DNA from 2 places in the Bacillus sp. JZ34 genome. Region 2 is predicted to be linked to the other one. Evidence: a T-box and tRNA genes for the amino acid it is inferred to sense, from the RefSeq annotation. Region 2 holds a T-box; the other holds one or more tRNA genes.
The links. The T-box of region 2 lies ahead of tyrS (tyrosine--tRNA ligase). A T-box ahead of a tRNA ligase gene usually reads a tRNA of that ligase, here a tRNA-Tyr.
Positions count from the first base shown of each region.

Region 1 (7,218 bases), 270 kb from region 2:
TGCTTGATTGAACCGCATGGTTCAATTATAAAAGGTGGCTTTTAGCTACCACTTACAGATGGACCCGCGGCGCATTAGCTAGTTGGTGAGGTAACGGCTCACCAAGGCGACGATGCGTAGCCGACCTGAGAGGGTGATCGGCCACACTGGGACTGAGACACGGCCCAGACTCCTACGGGAGGCAGCAGTAGGGAATCTTCCGCAATGGACGAAAGTCTGACGGAGCAACGCCGCGTGAGTGATGAAGGTTTTCGGATCGTAAAACTCTGTTGTTAGGGAAGAACAAGTACCGTTCGAATAGGGCGGTACCTTGACGGTACCTAACCAGAAAGCCACGGCTAACTACGTGCCAGCAGCCGCGGTAATACGTAGGTGGCAAGCGTTGTCCGGAATTATTGGGCGTAAAGCGCGCGCAGGCGGTTTCTTAAGTCTGATGTGAAAGCCCCCGGCTCAACCGGGGAGGGTCATTGGAAACTGGGGAACTTGAGTGCAGAAGAGGAGAGTGGAATTCCACGTGTAGCGGTGAAATGCGTAGAGATGTGGAGGAACACCAGTGGCGAAGGCGACTCTCTGGTCTGTAACTGACGCTGAGGCGCGAAAGCGTGGGGAGCGAACAGGATTAGATACCCTGGTAGTCCACGCCGTAAACGATGAGTGCTAAGTGTTAGAGGGTTTCCGCCCTTTAGTGCTGCAGCAAACGCATTAAGCACTCCGCCTGGGGAGTACGGTCGCAAGACTGAAACTCAAAGGAATTGACGGGGGCCCGCACAAGCGGTGGAGCATGTGGTTTAATTCGAAGCAACGCGAAGAACCTTACCAGGTCTTGACATCCTCTGACAACCCTAGAGATAGGGCTTCCCCTTCGGGGGCAGAGTGACAGGTGGTGCATGGTTGTCGTCAGCTCGTGTCGTGAGATGTTGGGTTAAGTCCCGCAACGAGCGCAACCCTTGATCTTAGTTGCCAGCATTCAGTTGGGCACTCTAAGGTGACTGCCGGTGACAAACCGGAGGAAGGTGGGGATGACGTCAAATCATCATGCCCCTTATGACCTGGGCTACACACGTGCTACAATGGGCAGAACAAAGGGCAGCGAAGCCGCGAGGCTAAGCCAATCCCACAAATCTGTTCTCAGTTCGGATCGCAGTCTGCAACTCGACTGCGTGAAGCTGGAATCGCTAGTAATCGCGGATCAGCATGCCGCGGTGAATACGTTCCCGGGCCTTGTACACACCGCCCGTCACACCACGAGAGTTTGTAACACCCGAAGTCGGTGAGGTAACCTTTTGGAGCCAGCCGCCGAAGGTGGGACAGATGATTGGGGTGAAGTCGTAACAAGGTAGCCGTATCGGAAGGTGCGGCTGGATCACCTCCTTTCTAAGGATATTATACGGAATATAAGACCTTGCGGTCTTATAGACAGGTGCGTTTAGATCTTGTTTAGTTTTGAAGGATCATTCCTTCAGACATAGGAGACACCTGCTAAATGCGCCACATCCTGTGGCAACGCATGTGTTAGCACCTCCTGTGCGTTGTTCTTTGAAAACTAGATAACAGTAGACATCACATTCAATTAGTAAGCAAGATATCACGTAGTGATTCTTTTTAACGGTTAAGTTAGAAAGGGCGCACGGTGGATGCCTTGGCACTAGGAGCCGATGAAGGACGGGACGAACACCGATATGCTTCGGGGAGCTGTAAGCAAGCTTTGATCCGGAGATTTCCGAATGGGGAAACCCACTGCTCGTAATGGAGCAGTATCCATATCTGAATTCATAGGATATGAGAAGGCAGACCCGGGGAACTGAAACATCTAAGTACCCGGAGGAAGAGAAAGCAAATGCGATTCCCTGAGTAGCGGCGAGCGAAACGGGAACAGCCCAAACCAAGAGGCTTGCCTCTTGGGGTTGTAGGACACTCTGTACGGAGTTACAAAAGAACGAGGTAGATGAAGAGGCCTGGAAAGGCCCGCCATAGGAGGTAACAGCCCTGTAGTCAAAACTTCGTTCTCTCCTGAGTGGATCCTGAGTACGGCGGAACACGTGAAATTCCGTCGGAATCCGGGAGGACCATCTCCCAAGGCTAAATACTCCCTAGTGACCGATAGTGAACCAGTACCGTGAGGGAAAGGTGAAAAGCACCCCGGAAGGGGAGTGAAAGAGATCCTGAAACCGTGTGCCTACAAGTAGTCAGAGCCCGTTAACGGGTGATGGCGTGCCTTTTGTAGAATGAACCGGCGAGTTACGATCCCGTGCAAGGTTAAGTTTGAAAAGACGGAGCCGCAGCGAAAGCGAGTCTGAATAGGGCGCATGAGTACGTGGTCGTAGACCCGAAACCAGGTGATCTACCCATGTCCAGGGTGAAGTTCAGGTAACACTGAATGGAGGCCCGAACCCACGCACGTTGAAAAGTGCGGGGATGAGGTGTGGGTAGGGGTGAAATGCCAATCGAACCTGGAGATAGCTGGTTCTCTCCGAAATAGCTTTAGGGCTAGCCTCAAGGTAAGAGTCTTGGAGGTAGAGCACTGATTGGACTAGGGGCCCCTACCGGGTTACCGAATTCAGTCAAACTCCGAATGCCAAAGACTTATCCTTGGGAGTCAGACTGCGAGTGATAAGATCCGTAGTCGAAAGGGAAACAGCCCAGACCGCCAGCTAAGGTCCCAAAGTATACGTTAAGTGGAAAAGGATGTGGAGTTGCTTAGACAACCAGGATGTTGGCTTAGAAGCAGCCACCATTTAAAGAGTGCGTAATAGCTCACTGGTCGAGTGACTCTGCGCCGAAAATGTACCGGGGCTAAACGTATCACCGAAGCTGCGGACTGTTCTTACGAACAGTGGTAGGAGAGCGTTCTAAGGGCTGTGAAGCGAGACCGGAAGGACTCGTGGAGCGCTTAGAAGTGAGAATGCCGGTATGAGTAGCGAAAGAGGGGTGAGAATCCCCTCCACCGAATGCCTAAGGTTTCCTGAGGAAGGCTCGTCCGCTCAGGGTTAGTCGGGACCTAAGCCGAGGCCGAAAGGCGTAGGCGATGGACAACAGGTTGATATTCCTGTACCACCTCCTCACCATTTGAGCAATGGGGGGACGCAGGAGGATAGGGTAAGCGCGGTATTGGATATCCGCGTCCAAGCAGTTAGGCTGGGAAATAGGCAAATCCGTTTCCCGTAAGGCTGAGCTGTGATGGCGAGCGAAATATAGTAGCGAAGTTCCTGATTCCACACTGCCAAGAAAAGCCTCTAGCGAGGTGAGAGGTGCCCGTACCGCAAACCGACACAGGTAGGCGAGGAGAGAATCCTAAGGTGATCGAGAGAACTCTCGTTAAGGAACTCGGCAAAATGACCCCGTAACTTCGGGAGAAGGGGTGCTCTGTTAGGGTGCAAGCCCGAGAGAGCCGCAGTGAATAGGCCCAGGCGACTGTTTAGCAAAAACACAGGTCTCTGCGAAGCCGTAAGGCGAAGTATAGGGGCTGACGCCTGCCCGGTGCTGGAAGGTTAAGAGGAGCGCTTAGCGTAAGCGAAGGTGCGAATTGAAGCCCCAGTAAACGGCGGCCGTAACTATAACGGTCCTAAGGTAGCGAAATTCCTTGTCGGGTAAGTTCCGACCCGCACGAAAGGCGCAACGATCTGGGCACTGTCTCAACGAGAGACTCGGTGAAATTATAGTACCTGTGAAGATGCAGGTTACCCGCGACAGGACGGAAAGACCCCGTGGAGCTTTACTGCAGCCTGATATTGAATGTTGGTACAGCTTGTACAGGATAGGTAGGAGCCTTGGAAACCGGAGCGCCAGCTTCGGTGGAGGCATCGGTGGGATACTACCCTGGCTGTATTGACCTTCTAACCCGCCGCCCTTATCGGGCGGGGAGACAGTGTCAGGTGGGCAGTTTGACTGGGGCGGTCGCCTCCTAAAAGGTAACGGAGGCGCCCAAAGGTTCCCTCAGAATGGTTGGAAATCATTCGCAGAGTGTAAAGGCACAAGGGAGCTTGACTGCGAGACCTACAAGTCGAGCAGGGACGAAAGTCGGGCTTAGTGATCCGGTGGTTCCGCATGGAAGGGCCATCGCTCAACGGATAAAAGCTACCCCGGGGATAACAGGCTTATCTCCCCCAAGAGTCCACATCGACGGGGAGGTTTGGCACCTCGATGTCGGCTCATCGCATCCTGGGGCTGTAGTCGGTCCCAAGGGTTGGGCTGTTCGCCCATTAAAGCGGTACGCGAGCTGGGTTCAGAACGTCGTGAGACAGTTCGGTCCCTATCCGTCGCGGGCGCAGGAAATTTGAGAGGAGCTGTCCTTAGTACGAGAGGACCGGGATGGACGCACCGCTGGTGTACCAGTTGTTCTGCCAAGGGCATCGCTGGGTAGCTATGTGCGGACGGGATAAGTGCTGAAAGCATCTAAGCATGAAGCCCCCCTCAAGATGAGATTTCCCATTCCGCAAGGAAGTAAGATCCCTGAAAGATGATCAGGTTGATAGGTCTGAGGTGGAAGTGTGGCGACACATGGAGCTGACAGATACTAATCGATCGAGGACTTAACCTAAATGTTTGTGAATCGTCTGACCGTTATCTAGTTTTGAGAGAATAATTTCTCGAAAAATGCACTTGCATTTTTTCAAATACATAGTATAATGATCTTTGTCACTAAATTGTCTGGTGATGATGGCGAAGAGGTCACACCCGTTCCCATGCCGAACACGGAAGTTAAGCTCTTCAGCGCCGATGGTAGTTGGGGGATTCCCCCTGCGAGAGTAGGACATCGCCAGGCAGGCATTATTCCGCAGTAGCTCAGTGGTAGAGCTATCGGCTGTTAACCGATCGGTCGCAGGTTCGAATCCTGCCTGCGGAGCCATTTATTGGAGAGCTGTCCGAGTGGTCGAAGGAGCACGATTGGAAATCGTGTAGGCGGCCAACGCCGTCTCAAGGGTTCGAATCCCTTGCTCTCCGCCACTTTAAATACATCTGGCCCGTTGGTCAAGTGGTTAAGACACCGCCCTTTCACGGCGGTAACACGGGTTCGAATCCCGTACGGGTCACCATTCTTTTTGGACAGCACGCTAAAAAGCATCAGGTTTACACCGAAGCTTTTTAAAGGAAGGCATGCTAAGATCGCAACGTCCTGTTGCAACGCATGCACTTGTACGTCCTGTACTTCGGAGGATTAGCTCAGCTGGGAGAGCATCTGCCTTACAAGCAGAGGGTCGGCGGTTCGATCCCGTCATCCTCCACCATTTCTATGAAAATCATATTATCGCGGGGTGGAGCAGTTCGGTAGCTCGTCGGGCTCATAACCCGAAGGTCGCAGGTTCAAATCCTGCCCCCGCAACCAAATTAAATTCATTGTCAAAATGGTCCGGTAGTTCAGTTGGTTAGAATGCCTGCCTGTCACGCAGGAGGTCGCGGGTTCGAGTCCCGTCCGGACCGCCATTTAAATAAAGGCTCGGTAGCTCAGTTGGTAGAGCAACGGACTGAAAATCCGTGTGTCGGCGGTTCGATTCCGTCCCGAGCCACCATTTGCCGGTCTAGCTCAATTGGTAGAGCAACTGACTTGTAATCAGTAGGTTGGGGGTTCAAGTCCTCTGGCCGGCACTGTTTTGGAGGGGTAGCGAAGTGGCTAAACGCGGCGGACTGTAAATCCGCTCCCTCAGGGTTCGGCGGTTCGAATCCGTCCCCCTCCACCATGTTTTTAGGGGCATAGTTTAACGGTAGAACAGAGGTCTCCAAAACCTCCGGTGTGGGTTCGATTCCTACTGCCCCTGCCAATTTTAATTCACAATTTATGGCGGTTGTGGCGAAGTGGTTAACGCACCAGATTGTGGCTCTGGCACTCGTGGGTTCGATTCCCATCAATCGCCCTTCATATTGGGCTATAGCCAAGCGGTAAGGCAACGGACTTTGACTCCGTCATGCGCTGGTTCGAATCCAGCTAGCCCAGTTTTCATCTTTCTTTATCATCCTGCATATGATAAGATGAATATTAGTTAAAATGCGGAAGTAGTTCAGTGGTAGAACACCACCTTGCCAAGGTGGGGGTCGCGGGTTCGAATCCCGTCTTCCGCTCCAATTCTTAAAATGATGGCGGCATAGCCAAGTGGTAAGGCAGAGGTCTGCAAAACCTTTATCCCCGGTTCGAATCCGGGTGTCGCCTTATTTGCCTCGTGCCGGGGTGGTGGAATTGGCAGACACACAGGACTTAAAATCCTGCGGTAGGTGACTACCGTGCCGGTTCAAGTCCGGCCCTCGGCACCATTGATCACACACATGCCGGTGTGGCGGAATTGGCAGACGCGCACGACTCAAAATCGTGTTCCTTCGGGAGTGTCGGTTCGACCCCGACCACCGGTATCACTAATCATCGTATTGCCAAACGATGAAAGAGCGTTCCTTATAAAGGGAACGCTCTTTTTATTTATTCTTTATCTTTGAACAAGTCCGTAAGAATTTTTTCTTAAGGACTGCGAGCTCTGGAAGCTACGAGAACATACCGTGAGATATTATCGAAATGAGCTTAATAAGGTGCAGAAACTTTTACAGGAGCAAAATGTATGTGGCGACCCCTAGTCGATGACAGAGGAGCATATAATGCTATCTTATTCTCTCGAAATAAACTGTGTAAGTAAAAGTTGTGTCCGCTCTTTTACTCACACAGTTTATTTTACATTCCTAAAAAAGACGCAAAATCGGCGTCTATAAATTAAATTTTATTCCAAGTATCGGTATTGATTGCTGCTTATAATTTAATTCTATACTAAACAGCTTACTTTTCTGTATCTAACTTCTTCATTTCTTCAAACCATGACTCAAAAATATCATCGGGTAACAGTTCGTCATCATTTGAATAAACTAAATCATATCTGTAATTGCCTTTCAAACTGTTTTGTTTAACATTGTAAATTAACTTTATTTCTGTAGGCATCTCCTGACTAAATTCAGTACATACCTTATGGATTTCCTTTAAATTTTTTAACCCGATATCTAAAACAGCTTCTTGACGATTTTCTGATGTATCGTATTTTTCATTCTCTTTTACCGCGTCGTTAAGTTTGTGCTTGTAAACCAACTTACCATTTATTTTATAAAATACATCAAAGGAATACATTTCAGGTTCATATGAGCAATAAATATAAATGGCATCAGCCTGATTTTCGACATACTCAAGACAAATGGCGACCATATCTGTTTGTAATTCAGATAAATAATCTTCAAATGTTTTAGTCATATAAC
Region 1 is NZ_CP096403.1:3,409,337-3,416,554, reverse strand. Features, by position in the region: rRNA gene M1D90_RS17485 (16S ribosomal RNA) at 1-1,374, shown strand, start outside; rRNA gene M1D90_RS17480 (23S ribosomal RNA) at 1,608-4,537, shown strand; rRNA gene rrf (5S ribosomal RNA) at 4,647-4,762, shown strand; tRNA gene M1D90_RS17470 (tRNA-Asn) at 4,772-4,846, shown strand; tRNA gene M1D90_RS17465 (tRNA-Ser) at 4,853-4,944, shown strand; tRNA gene M1D90_RS17460 (tRNA-Glu) at 4,959-5,033, shown strand; tRNA gene M1D90_RS17455 (tRNA-Val) at 5,150-5,225, shown strand; tRNA gene M1D90_RS17450 (tRNA-Met) at 5,247-5,323, shown strand; tRNA gene M1D90_RS17445 (tRNA-Asp) at 5,345-5,421, shown strand; tRNA gene M1D90_RS17440 (tRNA-Phe) at 5,432-5,507, shown strand; tRNA gene M1D90_RS17435 (tRNA-Thr) at 5,511-5,583, shown strand; tRNA gene M1D90_RS17430 (tRNA-Tyr) at 5,591-5,675, shown strand; tRNA gene M1D90_RS17425 (tRNA-Trp) at 5,683-5,756, shown strand; tRNA gene M1D90_RS17420 (tRNA-His) at 5,777-5,849, shown strand; tRNA gene M1D90_RS17415 (tRNA-Gln) at 5,858-5,929, shown strand; tRNA gene M1D90_RS17410 (tRNA-Gly) at 5,983-6,057, shown strand; tRNA gene M1D90_RS17405 (tRNA-Cys) at 6,072-6,142, shown strand; tRNA gene M1D90_RS17400 (tRNA-Leu) at 6,155-6,243, shown strand; tRNA gene M1D90_RS17395 (tRNA-Leu) at 6,258-6,339, shown strand; gene M1D90_RS17390 (DUF600 domain-containing protein) at 6,752-7,213, opposite strand.
Region 1: it encodes a tRNA-Tyr, which carries the amino acid that the T-box ahead of tyrS (tyrosine--tRNA ligase) is inferred to sense. The anticodon was not compared.

Region 2 (7,218 bases):
GGTAGAGGAAAACAGCGTCGCCTTCAACCTTGTAAAAGGAGAATCGCTTTCCATGACAGTTTATGGAGAGCAAATCGCACTGAACGGACGGTATGAAAGGAGGATGCCCGATGAGCCAATGGTGGAAAGAGGCAGTCGTGTATCAAATTTACCCGCGGAGTTTTTATGATTCCAACGGAGACGGATTCGGTGATTTGCAGGGCGTGATTCAAAAGCTCGATTACATTAAAAGCCTCGGAGCCGATGTTATCTGGCTGTGTCCTGTGTTTGATTCCCCGCAAGATGACAACGGCTACGACATCAGCGACTACAGAAGCATATACGAAAAGTTCGGAACGAACGATGATATGTTTCAATTGATTGATGAAGTGCATAAACGCGGAATGAAAATCATCATGGATCTTGTCGTGAACCACACGTCTGATGAACATGCCTGGTTTGCCGAAAGCCGCAAGTCAAAGGACAATCCTTACCGTGATTATTATTTTTGGAAAGATCCAAAGGCGGACGGTTCAGAACCGAATAATTGGGGATCGATCTTTTCAGGATCGGCGTGGACATTCGATCAGCGGACAGGGCAGTATTATCTTCACTACTTTTCGAAAAAGCAGCCTGACTTAAACTGGGAGAATGAAGCGGTTCGCCGGGAAGTATACGATTTGATGACGTTTTGGATGGACAGAGGCGTGGACGGCTGGCGGATGGATGTGATCGGTTCCATTTCCAAATACGTCGACTTTCCCGATTATGAAACAGATGACAGCCGTCCTTATGTCGTCGGCCGCTATCATTCAAACGGCCCCCGTCTGCACGAATTTATACAAGAGATGAACCGGGAAGTGCTGTCCCGTTACGACTGCATGACGGTCGGCGAAGCAAACGGCTCAGATGTTGAAGAAGCGATAAAATACACGGATCCAAGCAGACATGAGCTGAACATGATTTTTACATTTGAACATATGGACATCGATACAAAACAACATTCGCCGAATGGGAAATGGCAGATGAAGCCGTTTGATCCGATCGCTTTAAAAAAGACGATGACGAGGTGGCAGGCCGCTTTAATGAATGTCGGCTGGAACACGCTTTATTTCGAAAATCATGATCAGCCGAGGGTCATATCCCGCTGGGGCAATGACCGCGAACTGCGCAAACAATGCGCCAAAGCATTTGCAACGGTCTTGCACGGGATGAAGGGAACCCCGTTCATTTATCAGGGAGAAGAAATCGGCATGACAAACAGTGAAATGCCGCTCAAGATGTATGATGATCTCGAAATCAAAAACGCATACCGAGAACTTGTCATTGAAAATCAAACGATGACAGAGGAAGACTTTCGAAAAGCAGTGGCGAAAAAAGGGCGGGATCACGCGAGAACGCCGATGCAATGGGATGACGGAAAACACGCGGGCTTCACAGCTGGAGAGCCTTGGCTGGCGGTAAATCCCCGCTATCAAGAAATCAATGTGAAGGAATCGCTCTCAGATGAAGATTCGATTTTCTATTATTATCAGAAGCTCATCGGGCTGCGCAAACAACATAAAGTTATCGTACACGGAGATTACCAGCTGCTGCTTGAGGATGATCCGCAAATCTTTGCGTATATCCGTGAATACCGGGGCGAAAAGCTGTTAGTCGCCGTGAATTTGTCAGAAGAAAAGGCGCTGTTTCATGCTCCGCCGGAATTGCTTGAAGACAAGTGGGATGTGCTGTTATCCAATTACGCCCGCGAGCGGCTTGATATAAGTGGCAGCATGGACATGGAACCCTATGAAGCTTTTATGATGATCAGCCGGGTAAAGGGTTCGACATTATGAAAGCGGTCATTTTTGACTTGGACGGCGTGATCACGGATACGGCCGAGTATCATTATCTCGCTTGGAAACATACTGCCGAACAAATCGGCATTGAGATTGACCGGAGCTTTAATGAACGGCTGAAAGGCATCGACAGAGAGCAGTCGCTTAACACGATTTTGATTCACGGCGGTGCGGCCGGAACGTATCGGGAGGCGGAGAAACAAGAGATCATGCGCCGGAAAAATCAATACTACCAACAGCTGATCCAAAACTTGACACCGCATGACCTGTTGCCGGGAATCGCCGGGCTATTTGCCGAATTGAAAAGGGAAAATGTAAGCATCGCGTTAGCTTCGTCAAGCCGAAACGCGCCCGCTATTTTGCAACGGCTCGGGCTCATGGACGAATTTCATGCTGTCGTTGACCCGGCTGCGCTTGCTCGCGGAAAGCCCGACCCCGAAATCTTTTTGACGGCCGCAGCGCTGCTCGGTGTGCCTCCGTCTCAGTGTGCAGCAATCGAAGACGCTGAAGCCGGGATCGCCGCGATCAAATCCGCAGGGATGTTTGCGGTGGGAGTCGGTGATGAGACATCGCTGAGCGGGGCTGATTTGATCGTGCACAACACAAACGAGCTGACATTTGAGCTGCTGAAGGAAGGATGGCAGCGCTGTTGCTGCATAAGAGAAGACAAATGAATCGTAAAATGGCAGGCCGCCGCTGGCGGCCTTATTTGCAATCAGAGAGGAGAAGGCAAAAATAAGATCAAGGTGTTCGGGAGGCCGTTCGGATATGCTTTTCGAATCGAAACCATCAGGCGATTGAATACCGACCTGTTGCAAATTCTAACGCCTGCGCTTTTCATGAAAAACAGCCTAATCGATCCTTTTAAAAGGATGATTAGGCTGAATGTTTATTGAGGCATTTGCAATTTGACAAACTTCCGTTTGCCGACTTGGATAATCATACCGTGTTCGACTGCCACATCCGCATGAATCGATTCTGCTTTGATGCCGTTGATTTTAACGCCGCCGTTTTGGATCATTCGGCGGGCTTCGCTTTTGGAAGGGAGGAGTCCGAGCGTCACCAATAAATCGGTGACAGGCACCGTTCCGTCACCTTGCCAGTGTACAGACGTTATATTGTCCGGCGCGCTGTTTTGCTGAAAAACCTTTTTAAACTGCTGTTCGGCCGCTTCGGCCGCCTCGCTTCCATGATACATGTTGACGATGATTTTCCCGAGAAGCATTTTCGCATCTCGCGGATGAACGGCCCCCGTTTCCAAATCTTTGACAAGTCGTTTTTTATCTTCCGCCTCCAGGTTGGTCGCAAGATGGATATATTTTTTCATCAAACTGTCCGGAAGCGACATCGTTTTTCCGAACATTTCATGAGGGTCTTCATCAATGCCGATGTAATTGTTCTTTGATTTCGACATTTTTTCAACCCCGTCAAGTCCTTCGAGCAGCGGCATGAGAATGACGACCTGTTTTTCTTTTCCGTACTTTTCCTGAAAGTGTCTGCCCATGAGCACGTTAAAATGCTGATCCGTTCCGCCCAGTTCGATATCGCTGTCGAGAACGACCGAATCATATCCCTGCATCAACGGGTAAAAGAATTCATGAAGCGAAATCGGCTTTTGCATGGCCATTCTTTCTTCAAAATCATCGCGTTCCATTAAACGGGCGACGGTAATTTTGCCCGCGAGCGCAATGACGTCTTCCAAGGTTAATCGTTTCAGCCATTTTGAGTTGTAGTGAAGCTCGACTTTGTTCTGATCAAGCACTTTTCCAAACTGTTGAAAGTATGTTTCGGCATTGCGGCGGACTTCTTCGTCCGTCAGCTGTTTCCTTGCGGCGGATTTTCCTGTCGGATCGCCGATTTTTCCTGTGAAATCTCCGATCAGGAGCTGGACGATATGCCCGTTTTCCTGAAATTGGCGCAGCTTATTCAAGACGACAGTGTGGCCTAAATGAACGTCAGGCGCCGACGGATCGAGACCAAGCTTAATTTTCAGCGGTTCGCCGGTCAAAATCGATTTGGCCAGCTTTGCCCGCAGTTCTTCCGGGGGAATGACCTCCTCCGCTCCGTTCATATATAAGTGAAGCTGCCTTTCGACTTCCCGCTTCTCGGCAGTTGTCAGTTGATCAAATTGTTGTTGCTGCATGATAACTCCTCCTTTTTTGTTTAAAAAAAGAGCCTCATCCCGATAAGGGACGTGGCTCAAATGCACGCGGTACCACCCTGGTTGAAGACCTCCGTCTTCCGCTCTATTTCAGATAACGGTTTCCCGTTCTTTGCTACTTGAAGGTTCACAAAGAAAGCTCAGGGAGGTAATTCGCGTCTGCCTTTGTACCGGCTCGCACCAGCCGCCGGCTCTCTGGAACAGGGAGACAGCCCGCTACTTGTTCCCGTCGTTGCTTATGGTTTATGAAGATTGTCGTTCACTTTTCGAAGGAGCTCGATCAATGTATTCTGCTCCTCTTTTGTCATGCCTTTGATCAGCATTGTTTCCCCTTTGTGGAACGCCGGATAGAGCTCTTCAATAGCGGCTTTTCCTTCAGGGGTGATCTCGGCGTATACGTGTCTGCGGTCTCTCGGATCCGTGCTTTTTCCGCAAAAGTTCTTTTTTTCAAGCGTTTTAATGACATTGCTCGCAGTGGCTGTTGAAATGCCTGACAGTTCAGCGAGTTTTCTCGTTTCAAGCCTGCCCCATACCCATAGATCGTAAAGAATCGAAAAAGCCGTCCATGACAATTGATATGAGGAAAGGATCTCGGTCTCCATTTTGACGCGGAGCTTTTGCGCTGACCGGTAAAGGTTGGTGGCAACCGAAATGGCTTCAAGATTCAAGGACTCGATCGGCATGCGTTTCAGCTTGATGAGTGTGTCGTGTTCTTCCTGTCGAAGATGGGGGGATCTATCCAAATCGTAACGCCTGCCTTTTTATTTTCAGAATCATTAGCTATGAAACGAATTTTAACAGATGGTTTTCATCCATGCAAGCCCTTTTTTGATATGACGAGAAAAGCCGGCATCATGATGATGACCGGCTCTTGTTTCAGCTATTTTTTGGTGATCTGTTTGCGGCGCACTTCAACCCGATCCCCTTTTTGAATGTTGTCATACTGTTTTTTCGAGACGAGGACGGCATGTTCTTTTCCGTTTTGATCTTCAATCAACAGCCAATATCTTTTTTCATTTCGTTCAGAGAGCGCTTTTTCTTTGATTCCGGCGGTGCGGAGCATGCTTTTTTGTTCTGCTGTATATCCGCCCGCGTGGAAGATCATCCAGTATGGAAAGTAGTAATTCAAAAAGGCTGATCCAGCAGGATTTTGATTGAGTGTTTGCTTGATGCTCCCTTTGTACAGGGTATTGGACGGCAGTGTCCGCTGGATGGCGTTGAACTGACTGCTCTTGTTTAAATATTGTCGGCTCGCAGACTGATTCATATAACTGCGCATTCTCTGGTTGACTGAACCCGGACGTGTTTTTAAAGAGCTGTTATTAGCCGAGGAACTCGAAGCCTTGGTTCCGGATGTTCCATTGCTGCCTGTTGCCTCTGCTTGAGCAAAAGGCAGCAAGAGAGACAGCGCCATGATCAAAATAAGAGGAGCGCTTTTTTTCTTCATTGTTCATCACTGCTTTTTTGTTCCACTTTATCTTTGACGACGCCCTCAAGCGGCTCCTGGTCATATTTGATGTATGGGGGACGGTAGATGAAGGCTTCATGATCGCGGATTTTAATATAAGGCTGTTCGACATTTTCCACATTTTCCACATATTTTTTGAAAGTCTCCGTCTTTTCTTTCCCATTTTTCACGTATGATGCTTTCAGTAAAGGTGCTTTGTCGGATTCGCTGTCATTCACGTAATCAAACCATACGAGATCGTATTTTTGAATGGAATGGTCTTCTGAGACCTCCTGTGAACGGTCTGAAGCGGATGATGAACATCCAGATAGGGGAACGGCGAAAAGCATCGCAGCCGCGGATAACGAGATCAGTTTCGATTTTTTCACTGTGATCATCCTATTCATTTTGGTTTCTCTTTTATATACGAACGATCCTGGCAAAGGTGTCATCTGTTCTTGATAGTTTGGTAGAAAACTGGGCGTAATAATTGCATTTTAAACGTAAACAAACTGTAAAATACCATTTCTATGAAAAAAGGTATAATTTGAATGTCAGAAAAAAATCCCATTCACGGAGGATATTTTTATATGAAGAAGATACTTTTTTCTGTTTTTGTTTTGGCAGGCAGCTTGCTATTGGCATTCAATTTTGCCGGTGAGGCGAGTGCTAAAACGAAAAAAGTCAGCGGCTACATCACTTGGTACAACGGCGTGGGCAAAGTCGGCGCTGACGGCAAAAGGCTCGGCCATTGGGACTGCGCCACAAAGATGGGCTTCGATGTTCCGAGAAAAGGCACAAAAATAAGAGCCTATTCTAAAGCAAAACCAAAGAAAGTCATTACAGTCTATAAATATGATGTCGGCAGAATGCCGGGCGCTGTGTTGGATGTAAGCCCGAAAGCTTTTAGAGCTTTGGGATTTCCGACAAGCAAAGGAAAGGTAGCCGGACATTATACATATAAAAAATAGGAGAAAAGAAGCAAGGAAAATCGTTTTCTTGCTTCTTTCAATTGGCGGGGGCGAATATGAAAAAAGTCTTTGTGTTTTTGTTGGCGGCCGTCATTTTAGCCGCAGGCGCATTTGCGGCCTTCCGCTATTTCGTCCCGGAAAAAGCGGAGCCGGCAAAGGGCGGCGGTTCGGACCTGCTCGTATCGATAACCGATCAGAAGCTGATGACTGCTTACTATGAAAATCAAAATAAGCTGTATGAAGAAAAGATGACGGATTACCCGGCTGCGGCATTAGACCGGAAAAAACGCATTCTTTATTATACGAACACCGATAACAGCAATATGAAGCATTTGATCAGGCTGGATTTGCAGTCGGGCGAAAAAACAACCCTATATTCAGGGGATGAATATGTCGACGGACTCAGTTTATCGGCGGACGGTTCGAAGCTGTTCATGCGATACAACCTTGCGGAGGAGAGAAATTTTCACCTCGCTTCCTTTGATTTAAAACAAAAGGCGTTTCACGTCATTTATCCATCGTTAAACAACAAGGACGAGAGCGTCAGCTACTATCAGTACAACAAAGCGAACAATCAATTCGTTATGCTGCATTATTCATTGAAAGAAGACTATCAAAAAACAGATGAGGCGAACAGCAAAGGAGTGCCGCCCAAACCGACGAATATGAACATTTCCCTGACGGATGAGAAAGATCAGCACCAGGTGAAAACGATCGCAAAATTTATCAATGACACGGCAATTTCGCCGGATGGCAAAACGATCGTCTTTACAGAATCGGCTGATGATCAGAAGTCGATTTATGCGATGGATGCTGAAA
Region 2 is NZ_CP096403.1:3,677,186-3,684,403, reverse strand. Features, by position in the region: gene M1D90_RS18750 (glycoside hydrolase family 65 protein) at 1-169, shown strand, start outside; gene M1D90_RS18745 (glycoside hydrolase family 13 protein) at 111-1,817, shown strand; gene pgmB (beta-phosphoglucomutase) at 1,814-2,494, shown strand; gene tyrS (tyrosine--tRNA ligase) at 2,710-3,963, opposite strand; T-box leader at 4,006-4,223, opposite strand; gene M1D90_RS18730 (MarR family transcriptional regulator) at 4,218-4,664, opposite strand; gene M1D90_RS18725 (hypothetical protein) at 4,862-5,428, opposite strand; gene M1D90_RS18720 (hypothetical protein) at 5,425-5,826, opposite strand; gene M1D90_RS18715 (RlpA-like double-psi beta-barrel domain-containing protein) at 6,019-6,399, shown strand; gene M1D90_RS18710 (hypothetical protein) at 6,456-7,218, shown strand, end outside.